One region of the Cytobacillus sp. OWB-43 genome, then DNA from elsewhere that is predicted to be linked to it. Evidence: riboswitches for the same ligand, from Rfam matches in the RefSeq annotation. Region 1 holds a riboswitch; the other holds the start of a gene.
The links. A riboswitch is a leader RNA that binds a small molecule or an ion and turns the genes downstream of it on or off. The one in region 1 is predicted to bind S-adenosylmethionine.
Positions count from the first base shown of each region.

Region 2: linked by a shared signal. The riboswitch ahead of U9M49_RS20695 (iron-containing alcohol dehydrogenase family protein) and the one ahead of metK (methionine adenosyltransferase) in region 1 are both predicted to bind S-adenosylmethionine.

Region 1 is NZ_JAYEFF010000006.1:150,801-158,074, reverse strand. Features, by position in the region: gene U9M49_RS18850 (alpha/beta hydrolase family protein) at 1-113, shown strand, start outside; gene U9M49_RS18845 (DUF2584 domain-containing protein) at 183-425, shown strand; gene pckA (phosphoenolpyruvate carboxykinase (ATP)) at 808-2,391, opposite strand; SAM riboswitch class I at 2,779-2,904, shown strand; gene metK (methionine adenosyltransferase) at 3,205-4,404, shown strand; gene asnB (asparagine synthase (glutamine-hydrolyzing)) at 4,867-6,759, shown strand; gene U9M49_RS18825 (C39 family peptidase) at 6,854-7,274, opposite strand, start outside.
Region 2 is NZ_JAYEFF010000008.1:102,415-109,688, reverse strand. Features, by position in the region: gene U9M49_RS20715 (hypothetical protein) at 1-282, opposite strand, end outside; partial or broken gene U9M49_RS20710 (GNAT family N-acetyltransferase) at 401-772, opposite strand; gene U9M49_RS20705 (hypothetical protein) at 788-940, opposite strand; gene U9M49_RS20700 (hypothetical protein) at 1,156-1,725, shown strand; SAM riboswitch class I at 1,805-1,920, shown strand; gene U9M49_RS20695 (iron-containing alcohol dehydrogenase family protein) at 2,013-3,128, shown strand; gene U9M49_RS20690 (MetQ/NlpA family ABC transporter substrate-binding protein) at 3,125-3,946, shown strand; gene U9M49_RS20685 (methionine ABC transporter ATP-binding protein) at 3,986-5,023, shown strand; gene U9M49_RS20680 (methionine ABC transporter permease) at 4,998-5,669, shown strand; gene U9M49_RS20675 (MMPL family transporter) at 5,761-7,274, opposite strand, start outside.

The sequences.
Region 1 (7,274 bases):
AGTTAGGTAAACCTGTAGATACATGGTATTTCAAAGAATATACGCATTATTTTCCGCCAGCTATTAATAGACAAATTGTCCGTGATCTTGGGCGGTGGATGAAAGAACAATAAGCTTTATTGTATAGAGATTGTAAGATACAATAGTAATATAAAACTCGATGAACAAGGAGCAAAACAATTATGGGTATGCCTTTAGAATTAAATACAATGATCGTTACGAAAGGAAGAGAAGAGAGGCTAAATGAAAACCTTTTTACATTAACAAAAGAAGGATACCGCCTCTACCCACTAAATATTCCACTTGAAGTAAAGAAAACAAGAGACGGTGAAATCAGTGGAATGGGAAGCATCCAAAAGTTAGAAATGGAAAATGATTGTACGAAAATCTTTTATCAACTGATTTCGCTAAAAACTACAAATTAAAAATTGGCCCGACTGCTTTTGCAGTGTTGGGCTTATTTTGTATACAAATGTCTATTGAAACTTTGCATGAATATAAGTATTTATTAATCGGTGTCCATCAACAAAAGATCATCGTTTCTTAAGTTAGCAGCTAATTTGTAGACTCATAAAGGGCGAATATTGGATACATAGGAAAGATAGTGAGTGGTGGCTATATGAAACAAGCCGTCGATTGCAACTTGGTGAGATTAGCTAATCGATTGACTTAAGTTAATCGCACTTATTAGAAATCGAAGCCGGTTGAACCGGTATTTTGACCCTCAAAAATAAACAGTGAGTGATGAGTGAAGTGAAATTATTGAAACAAAAAACCTTCGAGTCGGATGCTCGAAGGTTTTTTTAATTAAGCGATAGGACCGCCTTTTTCAGCGATTTCACTAGAGATATTACCGAATTTCTTGAAGTTTTCACGGAATTCATTAGCAAGTTCTTTTGCTTTTACATTATATGCATCTTGGTCTGGCCAAGTTTTGTTAGGCAATAGTACTTCATCTGGAACACCAGTTACATGTTGAGGAATTTCTAAACCGAATACTTGGTCAGTTACTGTCTCAACAGAATTTAGTTCGCCTTCTAGAGCAGCTTCAACCATTGCTCGTGTATAAGCAAGCTTCATACGGCTTCCTACACCATATTCTCCACCAGTCCAACCAGTGTTTACTAGGAATACTTTCGCGTTATGCTCGTCAATTTTTTTACCAAGCATTTCTGCATACTGTTGAGCTGGTAATGGTAAGAATGGTGATCCAAAACAAGTGGAGAAAGTCGCTTGTGGTGAAGTAATACCACGCTCAGTACCAGCCAGCTTAGAAGTGTATCCACTTAGGAAGTGATACATTGCTTGTTCTTTATTCAATTTAGAGATTGGAGGTAATACACCAGAAGCATCAGCTGTTAAGAAGATAATAGTATTCGGGTGACCTGCAATACTCGGGTCAACAATATTGTCAATTGCTTGTAATTGGTAAGCCGCACGCGTGTTTTCCGTTAGCGTATTGTCCGCATAATCTGCTACGCGTGTTTCTTTGTCTAATACAACATTCTCAAGTACAGCGCCAAAACGGATGGCATCGAAAATTTGTGGTTCTTTTTCACGTGTAAGGTCGATACACTTCGCATAGCAGCCACCTTCAATGTTGAATACTCCATTTGGAGACCAGCCATGCTCATCATCACCGATTAAACGACGGTTGGGATCAGCTGATAATGTTGTTTTACCAGTTCCGGAAAGGCCAAAGAATAAAGCAACATCACCTTCGCGGCCAACATTGGCTGAACAGTGCATAGGGAGAATTCCATTTTCAGGAAGCATGTAGTTCATAACAGAGAAAATAGATTTTTTCATCTCACCAGCATACTCAGTACCACCAATAAGTACAATACGGCGTTCGAATGAAACGATGATAAAAGTTTCTGAAGCTGTACCGTCAACTGCTGGGTCTGCTTTGAAATTAGGTGCTGAAATAACTGTAAATTCAGATTCGTGATCTAATAAATCTTCTTCTGTAGGACGAATAAACAATTGGTGTGCAAAAAGGTTATGCCAAGCATATTCATTAATTACTTGGATTGGCATACGGTGTTTTTTATCCGCACCAGCAAATCCTTTGAATACGAAAACTTCTTCTTTCTCTTTTAAGAAAGCAATCACCTTGTTGTATAAGTTATTGAAGACTGCTTCAGAAATTGGTTGGTTCACACTTCCCCAGTCAATTTTATCTTTAGAGCTTGCTTCTTCAACAGTATATTTGTCTTTAGGTGAACGACCTGTATACTTACCTGTTGTCGCGCGAATTGCACCAGTAGATGTAAGAACACCTTCGTTTCTGTTTAATACTTTTTCAACTAGTTGCGGCACAGATAATTGAACTTGGATGTTTTCGCCTTTTAGTAAATCATTTAACTCAGTTATCGATACAGAATTCATCTGATGAATACCTTCCTTTATATAATATTATTTAAGAGATATGCATCTCAGTCGCTATTTGTGATTATTTCTTCAAAAATAGTATAACACATTTATTCATTCAGTCTATACTATATAAATCATTTTTATATAATTAATGAAATTGTCACAAATACAGGCAGTATTCATTATAAATAGCTTTTGCAAATTTAAAAAGGATAATCAGCAAATTTAATGTAATTTTTATATATATTAAGGAAAAAGAACGGTATGATCTTAACTAAAATTATCCGTTATCAAAACTAAAGTTTATAGAGTCGGATATGACAATTTTTACATTGAATTGTTAATGAAAAACATTTGACTATATTCCATGTGTAAGTTATGATGAATCCTTGAACGGATACTCTCTTATCCCGAGCTGGTGGAGGGACAGGCCCTATGAAACCCAGCAACCTGCCAACTACATTTTCATGAGCAAAGGTGCTAACCTGATGCAAGGATTTATTACTCACTATCCTTGAACGATAAGAGTGAAAGGCGCGAATCATTTTGCTTCAACCTTTTCACTAAATCAGAGAAGAGGTTTTTTTTCATGCTTTTTAACATGATGTTGGCGAATACGAGGAGCGGCTTTTGGAATGTACTATTTATGTATGGGAAAAAGACCAACCATTTTATTCTCAATATTCCAAGTTAGCGCATAGGTTATTAAGGGTATGAGATAAACATTGGCCCATAAATAATGAAGATTCAAATAAGGGAATGAGTTCCGTATCAAAAATAAAGACTATAATAAAGTCTTATTGATTCGATAAATAAGGAGGAAGTCAGATGTCAACAAAACGTAGATTGTTTACTTCTGAATCAGTAACTGAAGGTCATCCGGATAAGATCAGTGACCAAATATCTGATGCAATATTAGATGCTATTTTATCACAGGACCCAAATGCGAGGGTTGCTGCGGAAACGTCTGTTACTACAGGTCTTGTATTGGTTGCAGGAGAAATCACTACATCCACATATGTAGATATTCCAAAAATCGTTCGTGAAACCATTAAGGAAATTGGTTATACACGTGCAAAATATGGCTTTGACTCTGAAACATGTGCTGTATTAACTTCTATTGATGAACAGTCAGCTGATATTGCTATGGGTGTAGACCAAGCATTAGAAGCGCGTGAAGGACAGATGACTGATGCAGAAATTGAAGCCATTGGTGCTGGAGATCAAGGTTTAATGTTTGGCTTTGCATGTAATGAAACAAAAGAGCTTATGCCATTACCTATTTCATTAGCTCATAAACTTTCTCGCCGTTTAGCTGAAGTAAGAAAAGAGGAAATCTTACCTTACCTTCGCCCAGATGGTAAAACACAAGTAACAGTAGAATATGATGAAAACAACAAACCTGTACGTATTGATACAATTGTTATCTCTACGCAGCACCATCCAGAAATTAGTTTAGAGCAAATTCAACGCAATTTAAAAGAGCATGTAATTAACCCAGTTGTTCCTACTGAATTAATTGATGAAAACACAAAATACTTCATCAACCCAACAGGTCGCTTCGTTATTGGTGGACCTCAAGGTGATGCTGGCTTAACTGGTAGAAAAATTATCGTTGACACATACGGCGGTTATGCACGTCACGGTGGTGGTGCATTCTCTGGTAAGGATGCAACGAAAGTTGACCGTTCAGCTGCTTACGCAGCTCGCTATGTAGCAAAGAATATCGTTGCTGCTGGACTAGCTGACAAAGCGGAAGTACAATTAGCATATGCAATTGGTGTTGCTCAGCCGGTATCCATCAGTATTGATACATTTGGAACTGGAGTAGTATCTGAGGATGTTTTAGTTAAAGTTGTTAGAAACAATTTTGACCTCCGTCCTGCTGGCATTATCAAAATGCTTGATTTACGCCGTCCGATTTACAAGCAAACAGCCGCTTATGGACATTTTGGTCGTACAGATATTGATTTACCTTGGGAGCGCACAGATAAAGCGGAAGAATTGCGTAAGGAAGCTTTAAAATAAATTAGAAAATTATGGCTGTAGAAAACTCCTTTAATGAGTTTTCTACAGTTTTTTTATGTGGAAAAGGGGCTATCGTTAAATTTTAATAAACGTACAATTGAGCCAAAGCGATTAGCTCGTACTTCAAGAAGTGGAATAGCCAAAGATAGAAGAGTAAAAGTCGTTTTTTTAGATATTACAGTAGCAAATAAATATAATATTTTAAGCCCCCTAATAATGGACAAAAACCCTTAAGGAAACGATTTCATATAAAATTAAAATAATTGTCATCTTTTCGTCTTAAATTGAGGGTAAAGAATAAACATCCTTAAGTATATGAAGAAGTAAACATGAACATACTGCCTAGCATAAATCATTCCATTTTTTTTTCGAAAGGTGAAACTTTTTAAAATAACTTATCGTCTATACAAGGTATGGGAAAAAATACAAACTAGATGAAATAAAAAGTAGGTGACGTACATAATGTGTGGTTTTATTGGTTGTATACATGATCAAGCACAAAAAGTACAAGAAGCAGATAAGCAATTTGAGAATATGAATAACATTATTACTCATCGTGGACCAGATGATTCAGGATATTATCGTGCAGACCATATCCAATTTGGCTTCCGTCGATTAAGTATTATAGACATTGAAAGTGGTCATCAACCACTGACTTATGACAATGGTAAATACTGGATTATTTTTAATGGAGAAGTTTATAACTATGTTGAACTACGTGAGGAATTAATCAATAAAGGACTAACTTTTGAAACTAATTCGGATACTGAAGTGATTATTGCTTTGTACAGTTATTACAAGGAGAAGGCGGCAGAAAAGCTGAGAGGTATGTTTTCCTTCGTTATTTGGGATAAAGAAAAGCAAGAAGTTTTTGGAGCGAGAGATCCTTTTGGAATCAAACCATTCTATTATTTTGAAGATGGTGAAACCACTTATTTTGCCTCTGAAAAGAAAAGTATCCTGTTGGCATTAAAAAACGATGTCATTAATTATGATGCTTTGCAGTATTATATGACTTATCAATTTGTACCTGAACCGATGACAATGTCGGTGGGTATAAAGAAACTTGAGCCAGGTCATTATTTCAAGAAGAAAATCGGTGGATCTATGCATATCCAGCGTTATTGGAAAGCACATTTCCAACCTGTACAAAAAGAAGAATCTCAGTTTATTAAAGAGATTCAAGATGTTTTAACTGACTCAGTTAAAATGCATATGCGCAGTGATGTACCCGTAGGTTCGTTTTTATCCGGCGGGATTGATTCTTCTATTATTGCATCAATAGCAAAACAGTTTCACCCTAATATTAAAACGTTTTCAGTAGGTTTTGAAAGAGATGGTTTTAGTGAAGTGGATGTGGCTAAAGAAACAGCTGAAAAACTAGGTGTTGAAAATATAAGCTATATCATCTCTCCAGAAGAATATATGCAAGAAGTTCCAAAAATTATGTGGCACACGGATGATCCATTAGCGGACCCTGCTTGCGTTCCACTTTACTTTGTCGCAAGGGAAGCAAGAAAACATGTAACGGTGGTATTATCAGGCGAAGGTGCTGATGAATTGTTTGGTGGATATAATATATATCGTGAACCACAGGATTTGGAAATTTTTAGTAAAATGCCTTCGGCAGGAAGAAAGTTATTGCGTACCCTTTCTCGAATCATGCCAGAGGGGATGAGGGGTAAGAGCTTTATTGAACGAGGAACGACGCCAATGGAAGAACGCTACATTGGCAATGCGAAAATGTTCTTAGAACATGAAAAAAGAGAATTATTGCAGGTTTATAATGAGAAGAATGATTTTAAAGATATTACCCGTCCATTATATGCTGAAAGTGCAGCCTATGATGCGGTTAATCAAATGCAGTATATTGATATTCATACTTGGATGCGCGGAGATATTCTTTTAAAAGCAGATAAAATGACGATGGCACATTCATTAGAATTGAGGGTACCATTCCTTGATAAAGAGGTCTTTAATGTGGCTTCAACCATCCCAACTCATTTAAAAACGTCTCATCAAACAACGAAATATATCCTTCGTAAGGCAGCGGAAGGTATTGTGCCGGAACATGTGTTGAATCGTAAAAAGTTAGGCTTCCCGGTCCCTATCCGTCATTGGTTAAAAGATGAGATGTATGATTGGGCGAAAACGTTAATTAAAGAAAGTCATACAGATTATTTAATTAATAAAGAGTATGTAGTAAACTTACTTGAAATGCATGCACAAGGAAAAGCAGATTATAGTAGGAAAATCTGGACGGTACTTATGTTTATTGTGTGGCATGATGTGTTTATTGAAAAGAAATATGATTTTGAAAAGCAATTTATTTCAGCAACAACAGCACACCTTTAAGTCAACAACTGTGAAAAAGAATGAAAACCCGAACTGAGTTCGGGTTTTCTTGTTGTTAAAGTAAAAAAATTCTAAATGTCTTAACTGTACTTTACTAATTTAAATAAGTAATTGCCTGCCTGCCCATTTGTTCCCAACCGGCCTGGAACTCTTTGATAGGTGCTTTCTTATTTTTTATATTAGAGAAGGGGTCATTAAAGTATATATATTGTTCATCGTATCCAGTCACTAAAACGGAATGTTCTTTATACGTAATGTCAATTACGCCGCTTGGTGTGTGCCATGTCTGAAAATAAGCATCAGGCAGTTCATTGTATTTCGTATTAATGATCACCCAGACAGGCTTCTCATTAGAGAGATGTGTTTTGATTGACGAAAAGTCATCACCAGTAAAATCATGAATCCTCTCTGGTAAATAGTTTTCTGCCAGCTCTTTAATAGGCGTATGGTAAACACCGAGACCTCGATTGTTAAAAGAGTACATATCGCCAATAAAACCGTCATTGGGGTGACCA
Region 2 (7,274 bases), on a different contig from region 1:
ATGCCTGAAAGTCGAATCATAGAACCTTTCTATAAACTGCTCTGCTTGCATGATCATATCAAACTTACTCATTTCCCCTGGAATTTCATCTAGTTCATCCGTATAAATGAAAAACTCTGCCACACCTAATTCATCCATACGAACCGAGCCAATTGACTCTCCCCAATCTTCCAACAGGATATCATACACATTTTCTTCAAATTCCATCTGCTCCATAACTAAATCATCTGGGTTGATTCCTTTAAAATAGGTTTTTAGTTGTTCCATTATTAAGTGATTCAAAGCAGCTGTTCTCCTTTAGTTATGATTTAATTAACGTGCAGGAAGTGAAATTTTAACATTAAATCGTTTCTATTTAAAGGTTCTCTTTAATTCTTCCCATAATAATAACATCTATAAATTAGAAAAGCGCAGGGCGCCCGCTTATCGGTGACAAGCATAAGACGAGCCGGCAGAAAGGTTGTTTTTTAACCTTTTTGACGGATTGGCTTATGACCTCGAGCCGATGGCGTCCGGAGCTAGACAAAGCCTCGTTAAACATTTCATATAATGCAATCGCCCTTATATTATCTGCACATACATCTAACTCTAATCTGATGAGTCCTAACTCTTCATCGGCAAGCTTTACTATTCGCTCAAGAAGCGTCTTGCCAATCCCTCTTCCTTGTACTTCTTCATTAATAGAGATGGACACATTCCCGCTATATCTTAACTTTCCACTTCTCTCTTCTAAGGAAGCTATCCCTCGAACATGACCGTTACATTCTGCAACAAATACATGGTCTTCTTATGTAAGTCCTTCAATATAATCTTCAATATCTTTTAATCTCCTCGATGATAAGGCCATTGTTTGTTGAATAATAGAATCTTGCCTATGCATTTCATGAATATCTCTTGCATCATTTATATGTATCGGTCTAATCTTTATTTCTTCCCTCATATAAAAACTCCTTTTTTTATAAAACTGTTCTGAATGAAAACTTATAAACCAAGACTACCACTTTTCTTAGTTTGAAAATATTGCTTTATTCATTTACGAATGAACAGTATAAAAAGTTTCTTATCATTGCACTGACATAATCACTACGATACAAAATATATATGAAAGGAGGCATCGAGGTATTTTATGAGCATCCAAAGGAGGGTAATTTGTATATGCTTGCTTTGTTCAGTCTTTTTCTAGTTGTCGGCTACAGTTTCTTTTTCTTTATTAGTGCCGTTAGAAAAAAGAAAGAAATAGCTACAAAATATTCTAAATGTATTCCCATGGTGGTTGGTATGACGAGTAGCTTAACAATCGGTTTGATTATATCTGTGTGGTTACCAGAAATGGCTAAAGCAACTGTATTATCAATTCTCATTAGCGCTGTCATTGCCATTTTTATAGGACTACCGTTTACAACAAACGGACTCGTTGAAGCTCAAGCGTCAAGTCTCATGGGAAGTATGATGGGGGCAATGCTAGGCATTATGTTGGTACCCAGTGAAGTTACATTTATGATCATTAGCATGGATCTGATTTATTTAATTAGTATTTTTGCCATGATGCTTCTCATGCACAAAAAACATTCATTAAAGGAAGCATTGAAAAATCGACCTGTGCCCTTCTATCTAACATTCTTATTAAGCATCGCCATTATCTGTGCATCGGGAATTCATCAAGAAGCGAAGAACTCAATTCATCCGATTGAAGAAAACACCCCACAAGTAGAACACCATCACTAGTTTAATGATTAATTTCAATTATGTTATTGACTTTTCATGTAATAGATAATATTATGAATATAATTTAATAAAGCATTTTCTCTTATAAAGAGCGGCTGAGGGACTGGCCCTGCGACGCCCGGCAACCATTCATATACCCATATGAACAGGTGCTAAATCCTGCAAAATACTTTTTGGTATTTTGATATATGAGAGAGGTTTACTACTATTCTAGTATATTTATGCCTCTCATGATGAGAGGCATTTTTGTTTTTATCATCACATCAAAAGAGAAACGAGGAGAGGAAATGACTGTAACAATCGTAAAAGGGGCTCCAGGACATTATTTATTAGGTTCAGGCATTCTAACAGAACTCCCCGACCTACTTAAAGATATTTCTGTTTCCAAATACCATATAATAACCGGTAAAAAAGCTTGGCAAGCCGTGCAACCCTACTTGCCCAAGGAAGTAATAGATAACAACATTCACCTTCATTATATAGATGGTCACACTACCTTAAAAAAGGTCCATGACATCCAAGAAATAATAACAAATGATGGTGCTAATGGCGTAATAGGTATTGGTGGTGGGACAGCATTAGATATAACAAAAGCAGTTGCGATTGAAGCATCTGTTCAATCCATTCTTATACCGACAATCGCAGCTACCTGTGCCGCATGGACACCATTAAGTGTTTTTTATAATGAAGAAGGCAGCTTTACTCATTATACCGAGTTCCCTATTGCGACAACCCTCGTATTGGTTGAACCTGAAATTATTGCTAAAGCGCCTATTACTTATTTAAAAGCAGGAATTGGGGATACATTAGCCAAGTTTTATGAAGCTGAAGCTCTAATTGAAAGTTTTTACCCTGAAGAAACACTTCCTGTACCTAAACAAGTTTCGCAATTTTCAGCTAAAATTTGCCGAGATACATTGCTTAATGATGGTGAAGCCGCACTACAATCAGTAGCCAAAAACGAAACCTCAAAAGCACTTATCCGTGTGATTGAAACGATTATCATGACTGGGGGTATGGTCGGTGGATTCGGCGAAAAGGCAGGACGAATCGCTGGTGCCCATTCGTTTCATAATGGACTAACCGTAGCGGATGCAGCCCAAGATTTTCTTCATGGGGAATTAGTCGCTTACGGGATTCTTGGTCAATTGGCCATTGAAGAAAAATGGACGGAAGTTGATTACCTTCTCCCGTTTTATGAGAGCTGGCAATTGCCAAGTAGTCTCTCTAGTCTAACTATTGATGTGAATGATGAGCAATTAATGAAGACAATTGTAAAAAAGGCGATACGCCCAACTGAATCTATTCACTTTATGAAAAACGAGATAAGTGAACATTCTGTTTTACAAGCACTTCGATTATTAGAAAAACAAAATGAACAAAAAGGAGTTCAAACATCATGAAAAAATGGTTACTAACTGGAACATTCTTTTTATCTTTAACAGGCTTAGCTGCATGTGGTAGTGATGAAGCCAGCAACTCTACAGAAGGATTATATGACGATGAAGAATTAGTCATTGGTGTCACTGCAGGTCCACATGAGCAAATCTTAGAAAAAGTAATTGAATTAGCTAAAGAAGAAGATATCAACATTAAATCACAAGTATTTACTGATTATGTGATGCCAAATGTCGCATTAGCTGAAAAAGAGATTGACTTAAACATTTTTCAAACTGAGCCTTATTTTAATGCATTTAAAGAAGATAGAAATTTAGATTTAGTTAAATCTTTTGATACCGTTTCATTCCCGATGGGCATCTATGCACTCAATGTAAAAGATGTAGCTGAATTAAAAGATGGCGCAAAAATCGGTCTTCCGAGTGACCCAACAAATAGTGGCCGAGCTCTATTACTATTTGAAAAAGCGGGATTAATCGAATTAGATCCTGAAACAGGTATTAATTCAACAGTTCGTGATATTGAAAAAAACAATGGTAACTATGAATTTATTGAACTTGACTCTGCTCAAATCGCTCGTCAGCTAGAAGAGCTTGACGCTGCAGCTATTAACACGAACTTTGCAATTGAAGCTGGTTTTGTCCCTTCTAAAGACGCTATCTTTATCGAGCCTAAGGATTCACCTTACGTAAACCACGCTGCTGTCCGTACGGAGAATAAAGATGATGAAATTCTTGAAAAATTAGCTGATATCTACCGCAGTGAAGAAATTGAAAAGTTTGTTGAAGAGGAATTTGACGGATCAGTTATCGTCTCTTGGTAAAATGATTAAAAATGAGCGTTACGGAGGGAGCATCAAATCATGATAGAGCTTAAGAATATAACCAAAACCTTTACAGGAAAACAAGGAAGCATCCATGCATTAAAGGATGTCTCACTATCAGTGAATCAAGGAGAAATCTACGGGGTTATCGGATACAGCGGCGCTGGTAAAAGTACATTAATTCGCTGTGTGAACTTACTTGAAAAACCTGATAGTGGTTCTGTAAAAGTCAATGGGGTGGATTTAACCACGCTGACACCAGGAAAACTCCGTGAAGCAAGAAGTCATATCGGCATGATTTTTCAAGGGTTTAACTTATTAAAAACAGCAACAGTTTATGATAATATTGCTATCCCTCTTAAACTAACAGGATTAGATAAGAAAGAAGTAAAGAGCCGCGTTAATAAATATTTAGAGATTGTCGGTTTAAGTGAAAAACAAAATGCTTATCCAGCTGAGTTATCTGGTGGCCAAAAGCAAAGGGTTGCTATTGCACGTGCATTATCGCATGAACCAGAAGTATTACTCAGCGATGAAGCAACAAGCGCCTTAGATCCAGATACAACAGAGGCAATTCTTGATTTGCTATTAAAAATCAATAAAGAATTAGGGATTACGATTCTCCTTATTACACATGAGATGAATGTTATCCAAAGGATTTGCGATTGTGTGGCCGTTATGGAAAATGGGGAAATTATTGAAGAGGGACGAACGAAGGATATCTTTACCTCTCCTCAACACAGTACAACAAAAAGATTCGTTAATAGCTTATTTTCACATGATATCCCCGATGATCTATTAGAGGAATTAAGTGAAAGTGGCCAAGTGGCAACATTATCTTTCTTTGGTGAATCATCAGGTGATCCTGCACTTGCATTAGTAACGAAAAAATATGATATTTTCCCTAATATCTTATCTGGTAATATTACAAGATTAAAAGATGAAGCATTCGGACAGTTGCTTGTCCATTTTAAAGGCGATACAGCAGAAATTAACAAAGCCATACAATTTTTACAAGAGAAACAAGTCCATGTGGAAGGAGTGACACTCAATGAACGCCATCAACGAATTTCTTGATGCATGGGGTGCTGATTTATGGGAATCAACGATACAAACCTTCCAAATGGTTGGTATCTCTCTCGCTATTTCCATTCTGATCGGGCTACCATTAGGGATTCTCCTTGTTTTGACTAGACCAGGTAAAGCCCTAGATAATAAATTTGTATATAATGTGCTCAACGTAGTGATTAACGTCATTCGTTCCGTACCTTTTATTATCTTATTATTTTTCATTCTACCGTTTACCAAATTTATTGTCGGTACATCGATTGGTGTAAAAGGCGTAATTGTCCCACTTGTTATTTATACTGCTCCATATATTGCGCGCTTAATGGAATCAGCATTACTTGAGGTTGACCGTGGCGTAGTCGAAGCCTATGAAGCAATGGGAATTAAAACAAGACATATTATATGGAATGTACTTGTTAGAGAATCTCGCTCTTCAATCGTTCTTGGACTCACGATTGCAACAATTGGATTAATTGGTGCTACAGCAATGGCGGGACTCGTTGGCGGCGGAGGACTTGGTGACTTAGCCTACCGTTATGGACATTTAAGATATGAAGTTGATGTGATGTATGTCACAGTCATTTTACTGATTATTTTAGTACAAGGATTACAGTCATTAGGGAATTTCTGGGCTGCGAAGTTAAAGAAGGATTAAAGCAAAAGAGCCGAAGCGAATGTTCGGCTCTTTTCTTATTTCTGATAGAAGGGTCTTAAGAAAACCGGGGAAGAGATTGTTCTTCTTAACTTTAGGTCTCTTCTCTTCTTCTCTTTAATTTCTCCCCAATGGCTAAAAATGATGGGACTAAGATTGGTAGCATAAGTAAGCTCAGCATGATTAGCCCAATTATCACAACTAGCGCCACTTCAATCAGTGTAATAACACCTGAAGGGATTAATGCAGCAAAGGTCCCTCCTAAAATAATAGCAGCCGATATCACTACTCCACCTATATTTTTCGCTGCCGTTAAGATCGCATTTACTGGATTACCATCCACTTCATTAAAACGCATCATAAGAAAGATACTATAATCGACCCCAAGAGCGATAATCATAATAAAGCCAAAAAACGGCACATTCCAAGCGAGTTCACCCACGCCAAGAATAGATTGACTCATCCATTCACTAATACCTAATGAAGTATAGTAGGCTAATAGAAGTGCAGCAATAATATATAATGGCTGCATAACAGAACGGGTAATGACCATTAGAACGACGCCAATGCCAATTAACATTATTGTTGCCGTTCGAGCGAAATCTTCTGTAGCAATATTTTGTAAATCTAGATTTTGCTGTGTTTGCCCACCGATTGCATATTCAGCATCTTGTAAAATGGTTGCCTTCAAGCTTGCCGGCACTTGACGATTGACTTCCTCCATTACCTTCATGGCTTCATTTGTATAAGGATTTTCTTCTAACACAATCGTCAACGTCGTCATTTTTTGATTATCTGATACATACATATCAAGTGCTTGCTGGAATTCCTCTCCATTTAACACTTCCTCTGGAATAAAGAATTTCTCTGAAGCTTTCGAGTCACTTAACCCGCTAAGGTACTTATTTGCATCCTGTAAACCTTCTCCTACTTGATTTAATCCATCTGTACTTTCTACTAATCCCTTTTGTAACTCCACCATTTTCTCACTTAAATCATTTAAACCCGTTTGGAGCATGGTTTGTCCCTCATTAATCTGGGCTAAACCAGACGCTAATTCACCCGATTTTGTTGCCATTTCGTCTGATGCATTTGCACCATTTGCTAGCCCTGCTTGCAATTCATTTGCGCCTGACTCTAATGCAACTAAACCGTTATGCAGTTTTTCTAAACCAGCATCCACATGCTCTAGTCCTGCATTCGCTTCTTCAAACTGGGACATCGCTCTTTCATATTGCGGATGAACAGCTTCTAATTGCGTATTTAACCCCTCAACTTGTTGCTTCGCCTCCCCTGCTGTTCCTAATGCGAATTGCATATGTTCATCTGAAGCAGCTTCGGGATTTTCTTCAATATAGTTTGTTAAAGATTGCTCAATTTGCGTAAATGCCAAAGTCATGCTTGTTACTGCAGTATTCATCTGTATAAATACATTGCCTGTATTCGAAAGACCTGTTTGCAGATCTGTATAGCCATTCAATAATGTGCCAGTTGCACCAGAAAGCTGTTCCACACTTGCCTTCACATCTGCAATCCCTTGATTTAACTCACTTGCCCCACTACTACCTGATTGAATTCCAGATGTTAATTCATTCAGTGCCTCAACTA